Regions from separate parts of the Tumebacillus algifaecis genome, predicted to be linked through region 2. Evidence: riboswitches for the same ligand, from Rfam matches in the RefSeq annotation. Region 2 holds a riboswitch; each other region holds the start of a gene.
What was found. Region 2 has a riboswitch for cobalamin ahead of CIG75_RS16955 (nicotinate-nucleotide--dimethylbenzimidazole phosphoribosyltransferase). Riboswitches for the same ligand answer to the same signal wherever they lie in the genome.

Region 1: another riboswitch for cobalamin. It lies ahead of CIG75_RS01060 (energy-coupling factor ABC transporter permease); the one in region 2 lies ahead of CIG75_RS16955 (nicotinate-nucleotide--dimethylbenzimidazole phosphoribosyltransferase).
Region 3: another riboswitch for cobalamin. It lies ahead of CIG75_RS02545 (FecCD family ABC transporter permease); the one in region 2 lies ahead of CIG75_RS16955 (nicotinate-nucleotide--dimethylbenzimidazole phosphoribosyltransferase).

Annotation. Positions count from the first base shown of each region.
Region 1 covers NZ_CP022657.1:201,071-204,523, reverse strand. Annotated here, with positions in the region: gene CIG75_RS01070 (hypothetical protein) at 1-206, opposite strand, end outside; gene CIG75_RS01065 (MBL fold metallo-hydrolase) at 335-1,096, shown strand; cobalamin riboswitch at 1,318-1,505, shown strand; gene CIG75_RS01060 (energy-coupling factor ABC transporter permease) at 1,647-2,414, shown strand; gene CIG75_RS01055 (energy-coupling factor ABC transporter substrate-binding protein) at 2,411-2,695, shown strand; gene cbiQ (cobalt ECF transporter T component CbiQ) at 2,692-3,453, shown strand, end outside.
Region 2 covers NZ_CP022657.1:3,832,268-3,835,720, forward strand. Annotated here, with positions in the region: gene CIG75_RS16955 (nicotinate-nucleotide--dimethylbenzimidazole phosphoribosyltransferase) at 25-1,119, opposite strand; cobalamin riboswitch at 1,192-1,366, opposite strand; gene cobO (cob(I)yrinic acid a,c-diamide adenosyltransferase) at 1,404-1,967, opposite strand; gene CIG75_RS16965 (serine hydrolase domain-containing protein) at 2,222-3,256, opposite strand; gene CIG75_RS16970 (SOS response-associated peptidase) at 3,358-3,453, shown strand, end outside.
Region 3 covers NZ_CP022657.1:513,131-516,583, forward strand. Annotated here, with positions in the region: gene CIG75_RS02540 (AraC family transcriptional regulator) at 1-861, shown strand; cobalamin riboswitch at 1,491-1,677, shown strand; gene CIG75_RS02545 (FecCD family ABC transporter permease) at 1,864-2,952, shown strand; gene CIG75_RS02550 (ABC transporter ATP-binding protein) at 2,949-3,453, shown strand, end outside.

The DNA.
Region 1 (3,453 bases), 890 kb from region 2:
TTCATCCGCTGTGCAACAGGCTGAGACGTCCTCGATTGCTTGGCCTGTACCAGACTGTAGAGCATCTGTGACGTGCGTTTATTGCCCACGAGCTGTTGCATTTGCACAATCGGATGTGACGTGCTTCTGGCAGACGGAGCGGGAGTCGTCCTGCTGGCCGCCCGCCCCGTCCCATTTGTTCGTTGTGAAGTGGCCCTGGTTTTCATAGCGCAACTCCCATCTTCATCATCGACTTATCTCCATTTTAACAGATAGTAATATTTAAATATATGCAAGCAGGAATCATATTTTTCCACATCGAACTACAAGAGAACCAAAAAATGGAGGGATTCAGATGCAGCCAACCAGCGGTTTGAAAATGCTCGAAATATCAGCACCGATGATGGGAAGAGTGGAAACCATCTTTCCGACTTTGCTCTGGGATCAACACACAGCGGTGCTCATCGATGCTGGATACCCCGGCCAACTGCCGCTCTTGCGCGCCGCGGTCGAACAGGCTGGCCTGCCGTTTGAGAAGCTCAGCCATCTCATTTTGACCCACCAAGACCTCGATCACATCGGCAGTTTGCCGACCATTCTCGAAGCGGCGCCGCAGAAGATCGAAGTCCTCGCCAACGCCGTGGAAAAACCGTACATCGAAGGCGAACAACAACTCTTGAAACTTACGCCCGCGGCGATCGCTCAGGCGGAAGCGTCGCTCCCACCCGATGTGCCTGTCGAGTGGCGCAACGCGTTCCTCTCCATGTTGCAGCATCCTCCCAAAGCACCCGTTGACAAAACGGTGACAGACGGCGAACAACTGCCCATCGGCGGCGGCCTCACCATCCTCGACACGCCAGGTCACACGCCCGGACATATCAGCCTGTACCACGCGGCGAGCAAAACGTTGATCGCAGGCGACGCGCTGATGGTGGTGGACGGTCAACTGCAAGGCCCGCATCCTGATTACACGCTCGACATGGACACCGCCATCCACTCCCTGCAGACGCTGACCCGCTACGACATCGAAACGGTCATCTGCTACCACGGCGGCCTGTTCAACGATCAGGCCAACCGTCGCCTTGCACAATTGGCAAGCGAACTCCCGCATCTTTAATTGCCCAGACAGCGAGCCGAACGTCCCGTTCCACCTGCTCGGCTAGGAGCCAGCCAACACCAGCTAGGAAGCGAACTCGCTCCATGATCCCAACCTCCCGCGCAACAGTCTTGGCGATCGCTCCCTCGACACCTAGCAAGATCTGCTGCGCCCAGAAATTCAGAATCAATGGGAAGCAGGCAGGATTTCTCCTCTGCATTCCGAATAGTAGACTGGAAAGTAAATATCGTGAGCAAACAGGTGCCCTTGCCAACGCAAGGGGTAACAGGGAATCGGGTGCAAATCCCGAGCGGTCCCGCCACTGTATAGGGGGAGTTCTCTTTCCACAGGCCACTCGATCCTCGATCGGGGAAGGCGAAAGAGAATGACGATCCCAAGCCAGGAGACCTACCTCGTTTGTTACACCTATCATCCTTCGCGGAAAGGAGTGGTGTACGAGAAGTTCAAACAACAACACGCTGTGTTGTCGTTTGCTTGTGCGTACATTAGACCAATCCATCGCTTATGGATTGGTTTTTTTATGTCTAAACATGAACAGGAGGTACACACGATGAAGAAAGTTCGCAAGATCGCACCATTGCTACTCACCTTCGCCCTGACGATTTATCTGTATCTGAACGCATCTGAATCTGCCTATGCGATGCATATCATGGAAGGGTTTCTCTCCCCAGGCTGGTCCCTCTTCTGGTGGGCTGTGTTCCTGCCCTTCTTTGTGCTCGGTCTGCGCGCCCTCGTAAAGATCACCAAAGAAAACCCCGAATTGAAGCTGATGATCGGCATGGCCGGCGCCTTCACCTTCGTCCTCTCCGCGCTGAAACTCCCCTCAGTTACAGGCAGCAGCTCGCATCCGACCGGAGTTGGCCTCGGCACCGTCATGTTCGGCCCACTGCCGATGAGCGTGCTCGGTTCGATCGTCCTGCTCTTCCAAGCTCTGCTTCTGGCGCACGGAGGTCTGACCACGCTTGGCGCCAACGCCTTCTCGATGGCGGTGGCTGGCCCGTTTGTCGGTTACTTCATGTACAAGCTGCTGATGAACACCACCGGTCAGCAAAAAATCGCCATCTTCGCAGCTGCGATGTTTGCCGACCTCTCCACCTATGTTGTCACGTCGCTGCAATTGTCGCTCGCTTTTCCTTCCGAAACGGGTGGGATCTTGGCTTCCTTTGCAAAGTTCGGTAGCATCTTTGCACTCACTCAAATTCCTCTGGCGATCAGTGAAGGCTTGCTGACCGTACTGGTCTGGAACTGGCTGCAAAAATACAACACAGAAGAGCTGTCCCTGCTCAATCGCAAAATGAAAGGAGCTATCCGTTCATGAAAATCGGTATGAAAAATGCCCTCCTCTTGCTCGCCGTCATCCTCCTTGCCTTGCTTCCGCTGTTGTTGATCAACGCCGAATTTGGCGGAGCGGACGGAGCTGCCGAAGAAGCGATTCTCGAGATCGATCCAACCTATGAGCCGTGGTTCAACGCGCTGACCGAACTGCCTTCGGAGACGGAAAGCATGTTGTTCGCCTTGCAAGCAGCTCTTGGCGCTGGAGTGGTCGGATACACATTTGGACGGTTAAAAGGGAAGTCCACCCAAGCAAAAACACAATGATCCGGCTGATCGACACCCTTTCCTACAGCAATGCATTTCGCTCCGTTTCACCGCTGTGGAAATGTGGTTTTGCGGCCGCCCTGTTTGTGCTGGCCATCTCCAGTCACCCGCTCGTCCAACTGCTCATCGCCGTCTGGATCATCGTGTGGACCGTGCGCTATGCCCGTATCCCTTTCCGATCTTTTCTGCTCTTATTCGCTGTCTCTTGTCTGTTCTTCGTCGCAGGAAGCCCGGCCCTCCTGTTGGAAATCGGGTCGGAGTCAGACTTTCTCAAGCACAACGGGATGATGTTCATCCCGTTGTTTGCTGATACTGGACTCTATATCACAGACAGCGGACTCCTTCGCGCGGGAGAACTGTTTATGCGGATCGCAGCCTGCTTGTCCTGCATGTTTTTTCTGATCCTGACCACGCCGTTCACCGAACTGCTACAGGTGTTAAAACGGCTGCGCGTCCCCTCCCTCGTCCTGGAGCTGATGCTGATCATGTACCGCTTTATCTTCTTGTTGGCAGACACTGCACATGACATCAACGTCGCGCAGCGGGCCCGAGGGGGATATGTTGGTTTCTCGCGCTCCCTGCACGATTTGGCCCATCTGGTCGTGCATCTGTTTGCCAAGACGATGCACCAATACCGCGGTCTTTCTCACGGCCTGTTATCACGGGGCTTTGCCGATGAGATCAGTTTGGCCCCGTATCAAGCCAAGCCCGTCCCGTTCCGCTATCGACTGGAAAGTGTGCTCGGCCTGCTGGTCCTG
Region 2 (3,453 bases):
ACGATTCAAAGTATAGGTGAAAAATTAGGGCTTGTCGAGACCTAAATCGGCAAACGTGGCCATCTCCGACACCAATCGACAAGCGGCTTCCAACAGCGGAATCGCCAGCACCGCCCCCGTTCCTTCCCCGAGGCGCATCTCCAACATCAACAGTGGTTCCAACCCGATTTCCTGCAACAGGGCAAGGTGGGCAGGCTCCTGGGAAAGATGCGACGCGAACAGTGCCTGTTTCACCCGTTCTTCCATCCGTACGGCGACCAGCGCCGCCGCCGCCGCGATCACGCCGTCCACGATCACCGCCATCTTGCGCTCCCACGCGCCGAGGACGACACCGACCAGCCCGGCGATTTCCAGCCCGCCCAGTTTGGCGAGCACATCGAGCGGATCGTTCGCATCCGGCCGATTGACCGCGATCGCCTGCGCGATGATGCGCGCCTTGTGCAACACTTGCTCATCCGCGATGCCAGTTCCGCGACCGACCAACTGCAACAGCGCCGCCTCGTTCTCCGCACTGGCAGACGGTGCGCACTCGTCAGGACTCATTTTGGAACCCGCTTGTTCCTCGCCCACTGCTTCTGCGATCCACTCAGCTCGCCCGAGCAAAACGGCGGCCAGCGCCGCGCTCGGCGTCGTGTTTCCAATGCCCATCTCGCCAAGTGCGACCACCTGCACGCCTTGCGTATGCAACCGTTCGACCGTCTCCACGCCGACTGCGATCGCCTGCTGGGCCTCCTCTTTCGTCATCGCTGGCCCTTTTGCCAGATTGGCTGTGCCCATGCGCACCTTTCGCGAGAGCACGCCCGGCACGTCTCCTTCCACCCGACTGCCGACATCGACCACATGCACCGCACAGTTCATCTGCCGGGCCAACACGTTCACCGCCGCTTTGCCGTTGGCGAAGTTTTGCATCATCAGCCCCGTTACAGCGGATGGGAACGCGCTCACCCCTTCCTCGGTCACACCATGATCGCCGCACATCACCACCACGGCGCGCTGCTCCACCTTCGGGAACACCGTGCCTTGCAACCCTGCCAAACGAATTCCGATCTCCTCCAGTTTCCCGAGGCTTCCCGGCGGTTTCGTCAAAATGTCCCAACGTTCTTTTGCCGCATTGATCATCGCACATCATCCCTTCAAGAAAATAGAAAAAGTCCAAGCCTAAAAAGGCTTGGACTTTCCAAATCCAAACAAAACGATCCATCTCGACAGGCAGGTCTTCTGGCTCTCGGATCATCCCCATCTTCCCTGTCCTTCCCAGACCGAATCGGTCCAGTGGTCAGAGAGGGTCCCCGAATACAGCGGCGGGCCCGCGCGTTTGCTTCCCTATTCTCCCGTCGTGACGGGCACCTGTCGATTGACATCCATTTTTCTAGCTCATAGACTACGGCAAGCCGCGCGAAAAATCAATACTCGATGCCAAAAACAGCGGGGATGCCTTCGTCATAGTAATGCTTGACCGGGTTCATCTCCGTCACCAAGTCGGCAAGTTCGATCACTTCTGGCAAAGCGTTGCGCCCGGTGATCAACAGGTGCACGTAATGCGGGCGAGTTCGGATCGCTTCGAGCACCTCTGCCAACGGCAACACATCGGCCACAGGAAAGCGCTCGATCGACAGCGCATTGTTCAACTCATCCAAAATCACCAGATCGTACTCCCCCGACAGCACGCTCTCCTTCGCCACCGTCCAAGCGCTTTTCAGTGCCGCCCGATGCTCCTCCGGCGTCTTCGTCCAGGTAAACCCGATCCCGAGCTGGCGGATTTCCACGCCCAATTTTTCCAAGGCGATCTGCTCACCATAGGTACGCTCCGGCGACTTGATAAACTGCAAAATCAGTACCTTGTACCCACGCCCGACCGCTCGCACGCACAGCCCCATCGCCGCGGTCGTCTTGCCTTTGCCATCACCGGTGTAGACCAGCGTCATGCCTTGTCGCTTCTCTCGTTCCATGTGCTCACTCCTGTTCATATCGCACCGCCGCTTCGATCCGTTCGAGCAAACCGGCTTTGCTTTTCGTCTTGAGCTACTTGTACGGCTCCTGATTGCTTCTGCGCCATTTAAGCACAGATTACCCGTCCGCTTCAAGCCACTTCAGACCCAAAATCTTGCTATGCACGGTGGTCGCAGGCATAGCATACAGACTGGACGAGAGCATAAACCGCAACTGTTTTTCTCCGTCTGTGTAAAATACTTCGATTACAGTATAGGTAAAACTGCTCGACTCAGCGTACACACCGCATCACACAGTCGCCAAACTCACGGAGGTAGTGCAGATAGTCCCCATCCGGTCCGCTGTAGTTATAACGTTTGTTGCACATCCTGACGACGACAAGCTCCTCTTCCGGCACCACCAACAGGGCCGGACCTGTCACGCCAAGAATTTGATACGAGCCTTTGGGAACCGTAGAGCCAATCTCACTTCGCAAAGCCTGCCGATCCTGCACATACCAAAAACAGCCGATCGAAGGCAGATCGGGATCGGACAGCTCAGGACTTTGCACCTCTGTCGCCAGCCGTACAAGTTCCGCAGGCACGACCTGTCTGCCGTTCACTCGCCCGCGCGTCAGATGCAAGTACCCCCACATGGCGAACTCGCGCGCCGAGACAAACAGATTGCGCTGCATTCCGTCCCCGCTGCCATCTGTGCCCAGCACCAACTCCGTCTCCTCCGGCCGATCCAAAATCACCGACACCAACTGCTCCGTAGCTTCTGTGCGCCATCCGGTCTCTGTGAATCCGAGCGGCCCGAACACCGTGTCCTGCAAAATTTCTGCCACCGTCTTCCCCGTCGCACGGCGGATGATCTCCGTCATCATCACCACATTCACCCCGCGATAGGCCCACGAACTTCCTGGAGCAAACTCGCGATACAGCTTGCCATCGGCATCAGCATGCAAGCCATGCGTATGCGTCACAAGATGCCGGATCGTCGTCCCCTGTAGCAAATCGTCGTCATACTCTGGCAGATAGTCGAGCACGAGATCGTCCAGACCGCCAAGCTTTCCTGCATATATGGCCCACGCCGCCGCCAATCCAATGTAGCTTTTTCTGGCCGAGGCGACATTGAACTGCGAGCTGGCTGTCACCTTCCGCGCCCCTGCCGCATGTGAATGAAAGCCAGCGTATCGCTCCATCACGATCTCATCCCGCTGGATGACCAGAAGTGCCGACCCGCTCCCACCATTCAGGTGGTTGATCTGCTCCACATAGGCGGCCAATTTTTCAAATCGACCGTTCTGTTTCGTCTCCAACTGCATCCCGTGTCGCCCTCCTTTTCTGTCCCGTTGTACTTTCACTTCTCTCCTGATTTCTCCTCCTTGACTCCGCTCGTGGTATCATGATCAGAGGAGGTGTTCCTATGTGCGGACGATTCACCCTGACCATCACACCCGATCAACTCGCTCTGCGCTTCGATGTGCCCGAGCCTACCTATGACTACCGACCCCGCTACAAC
Region 3 (3,453 bases), 1.2 Mb from region 2:
TTGGATTGGCAGAAACGGTTAGAGGAAGCGCTGGAGTTTATCGAAAGCAATCTGGAAACATCGCTGCCTGTGGAGACCATTGCGAAGGCTGTGTATTCGTCACCCTTTCATTTTCAGCGAATGTTTCATATGTGGTCGGGGATCACGCTGGGCGAATATGTGCGGAAGCGCAAGTTGACATTAGCCGCCCAAGAGTTGGCCGTATCCTCGGCAAAAGTGGTCGATGTCGCGCTTAAATATGGCTATGATCCCCCTGAGTCATTCTGTAAAGCGTTCCGAAAGCTCCACGGTGTCTCCCCGTCGGCCGCCCGGAAACCGGGCGTGTCGATCAAAGCCTTCCCCCGCGTTTCGTTCGAACCGCACGCGCTGGGCGACGCGGAAGTGGATTATCGCATTGTGGAAAAAGAAGCGTTCACCGTCGTCGGGAAGTCGGCAGAGCTCGTTTGCGGTCAAGATGGCCGTACCCGACAGTGGTTTTGGGGGGAAAGCCGGAAGGACGGCACGCTTGACAAGCTGAGCTCGCTCTCTACGGAGACGCCTTTGCTTGGCCTAACCATGAGTTTTGAGGAAGAATTCACATACATGATCGCAAGGGAAGCAGACGCCGCTTCTTTAGATTTGGCACAGGGATGGTCCGTCCAAACGATTCCGGCTGCCACTTGGGCGATCTTCCCTTGTTCGGGGCCGCTGCCGGGGGCGATGCAGAGCGGATTGCGCAAAATTTACAAGGTGTGGTTTCCGGCGACCGAATTTGAGCATGCAGGTTTGCCGGAGATTGAAGTGTATTTGCCGGGAGATGCCCAGGCGGAAGCGTATCGCTGCGAGGCTTGGATTCCGATTCTGAAAAAAACGAACATCTAAAAAGCCAACTTCCTCCGCAGGGGGAGTTGGCTGGGCATAGATGGCGTGCACGTGAGTTCGGAGATGAAAAACGGAGTCGCAGAAGGTGCTGGATCGGCTGGCCGAAGAGCTGCCGGAAGCTTACGGCGGGCTGCACCAAAAGTGAAAGGACATTTTTGTCACTCTACAGTAACAAAAAGTTCATTCTGACTGTGTCCCGTGAGATAAGCACGGCACACAGTCTTTTTTAGAAGGAGAGAGGCATTCGAAATGGCCGTTATACTCGCCCCGTTTGAAGTCTGAAACTATCAAGAACTGAGGTTTGTCCAGATTGGAAACGACGCTTCCACCTGTTCATGAGCCTCCCAGTCTGTATGCTATTATATGGAAGCAAAAACTCCGACTATCTGACTCACACCAGCGATGATCGCAAAAGGTATATCAAAAGGGGATGTGCGGTATTCGGGAGTTACGATCATGATAAAGGTCTTACCTCCCGTAACCAAGGTAATTCTGCGAATCTGGTCGCCTGATTTTCCAAAAATTGCACCCCTCCGACTCCCCGATGCGTTTCAGGCGTCCAACGTCCCTTACACAAATGAAGACTACAGATTGCCATAGCATGGCATCTTCTTTATACTGAATAGTAATTTGATAGGACGCAACTAGGTGCCCTTTTGATAAAGGGATAATAGGGAATCGGGTGAAAATCCCGAGCGGTCCCGCCACTGTAACCGAGGAGTTCTCTTTCACGCATGCCACTCGATAAGTATCGGGGAAGACGAAAGAGCGCATTGATCCGGAAGCCAGGAGACCTGCCTAGCTTGCCGCACCAGATAAACCTTCGAGGAGAGGAGAGGTGTACGAATAAGGAAGCGGCCTGGTTTTCTTTCTTTGCGTCGTTTTTTTGATTGTACGCGTAGCCCCATCTGCCAAGGTGGGGCTTTTTGTGCTGTCAGGCATCGTGTTTTCTGGGGCCTGCACCAGCAGACATTGAGGAAAGGGAGTTGCAAATTGAACTCGATTCAATCCATTGGACAAGCAAAACCGACTCGATTCGTAGGTGGGCTTTCGTGGAGAAACCTGCTTTTGCTGCTGATCGTTTTGTGTTTGGTGTCGATCACGATGGCAGTCATGCTCGGTCCAGTCAAAATCGCGCCCCTTACCGTATGGAAAGTGGCCATGTCCCATCTTCCTTTTTGGGGACCATCCATTGTGCCGGATTGGAGCAAGGCGCAAGAGCACATCATCTGGGAGATCCGGTTTCCCCGTGTGATTCTGGCGGCTGTAGCCGGCGCCGGACTTGCCTTGGCAGGGGCGGTGATCCAGGCACTGCTGCGCAACTCGCTTGCAGACCCGTACATTCTGGGCGTCTCGTCCGGTTCATCCGTAATGGCTGTCATGGTTATCATTTTCGGAGCATTGCCGATGTTCGGACAGTATGCGCTAAGCATCGCGGCTTTCCTAGGGGCACTTGTTTCGATGATCGTCGTCTATATGCTGGCAAACGTCTCAGGAATCATCACCACTTCACGCCTGCTGTTGTCAGGAATCGCGATCTCCATGGTGCTATCTTCCATCACCAGTTTTATCGTGATGATGGCACCGAGGGAGCAGGGAATTCGCGATGCCATGTTCTGGATGATGGGGAGCTTTTCCGGTGCCAAATGGGAATATGTGATCATTCCCGGTTGTGCGGTGTTCGTCGGATTCATTTTTTTACTGTTTCAATATCGCGGCCTCAACGCGCTGTTGATGGGGGAGGAAGCAGCGAAAACACTTGGGATCAACACCAATTCGTTGCGAAAAGTACTTCTCATCGTCGCCTCGCTTCTTACCGGGGTGATTGTGGCGGTATGTGGTTCGATTGGGTTTATTGGACTGATGATTCCGCATATCGCGCGTTTTCTGGTTGGCTCTGATCATCGGAGGGTCCTTCCGGTCAGTGTATTGCTCGGAGTCTTGCTGGCGATCTGGGGAGATGTTTTGGCCCGTTTGGTACTGGCGCCGGAAGAAGTGCCGATCGGAGTGGTGACGTCGATTTGCGGCGGTCCGTTCTTTATTTGGCTTCTGCGGCGCAACTCCTATACGTTTGGCGGTGGAAACCGATGAGTGTAAAAGCAGAGAACGTCTCTTTCCGTATTGGGCAATCCTCGATCATTCGAGATATCACCTTACAGGTATCCGACAAAAAATTCGTCGGATTGATTGGACCAAACGGCTGTGGGAAATCGACACTGCTCAAAATGATCTACCGCGTTTTGAGACCGGATACAGGCACCGTCTATTTGGATAACGAGGAATTGTATCGGATGCCCGCGCGCTCCGTTTTTCAGCGGATGGCAGTGGTCAGTCAGGAATCAACTCACAACTTTGATTTTTCGGTTCAAGAAATCGTGATGATGGGACGCACTCCCCATAAGGGGATGTTTCAATCGGATACGGTTGAGGATCTGGACATCGTGGAACAGGCCTTGTCGCGTGTGGACATGACCGAGTACGCCAAGCGGAGTTTTATGAGCTTGTCCGGCGGAGAAAAACAGCGTGTGTTGATCGCGAGGGCCCTTGCCCAGCAGGCGGAGATCATTGTTCTGGATGAGCCAACCAATCACT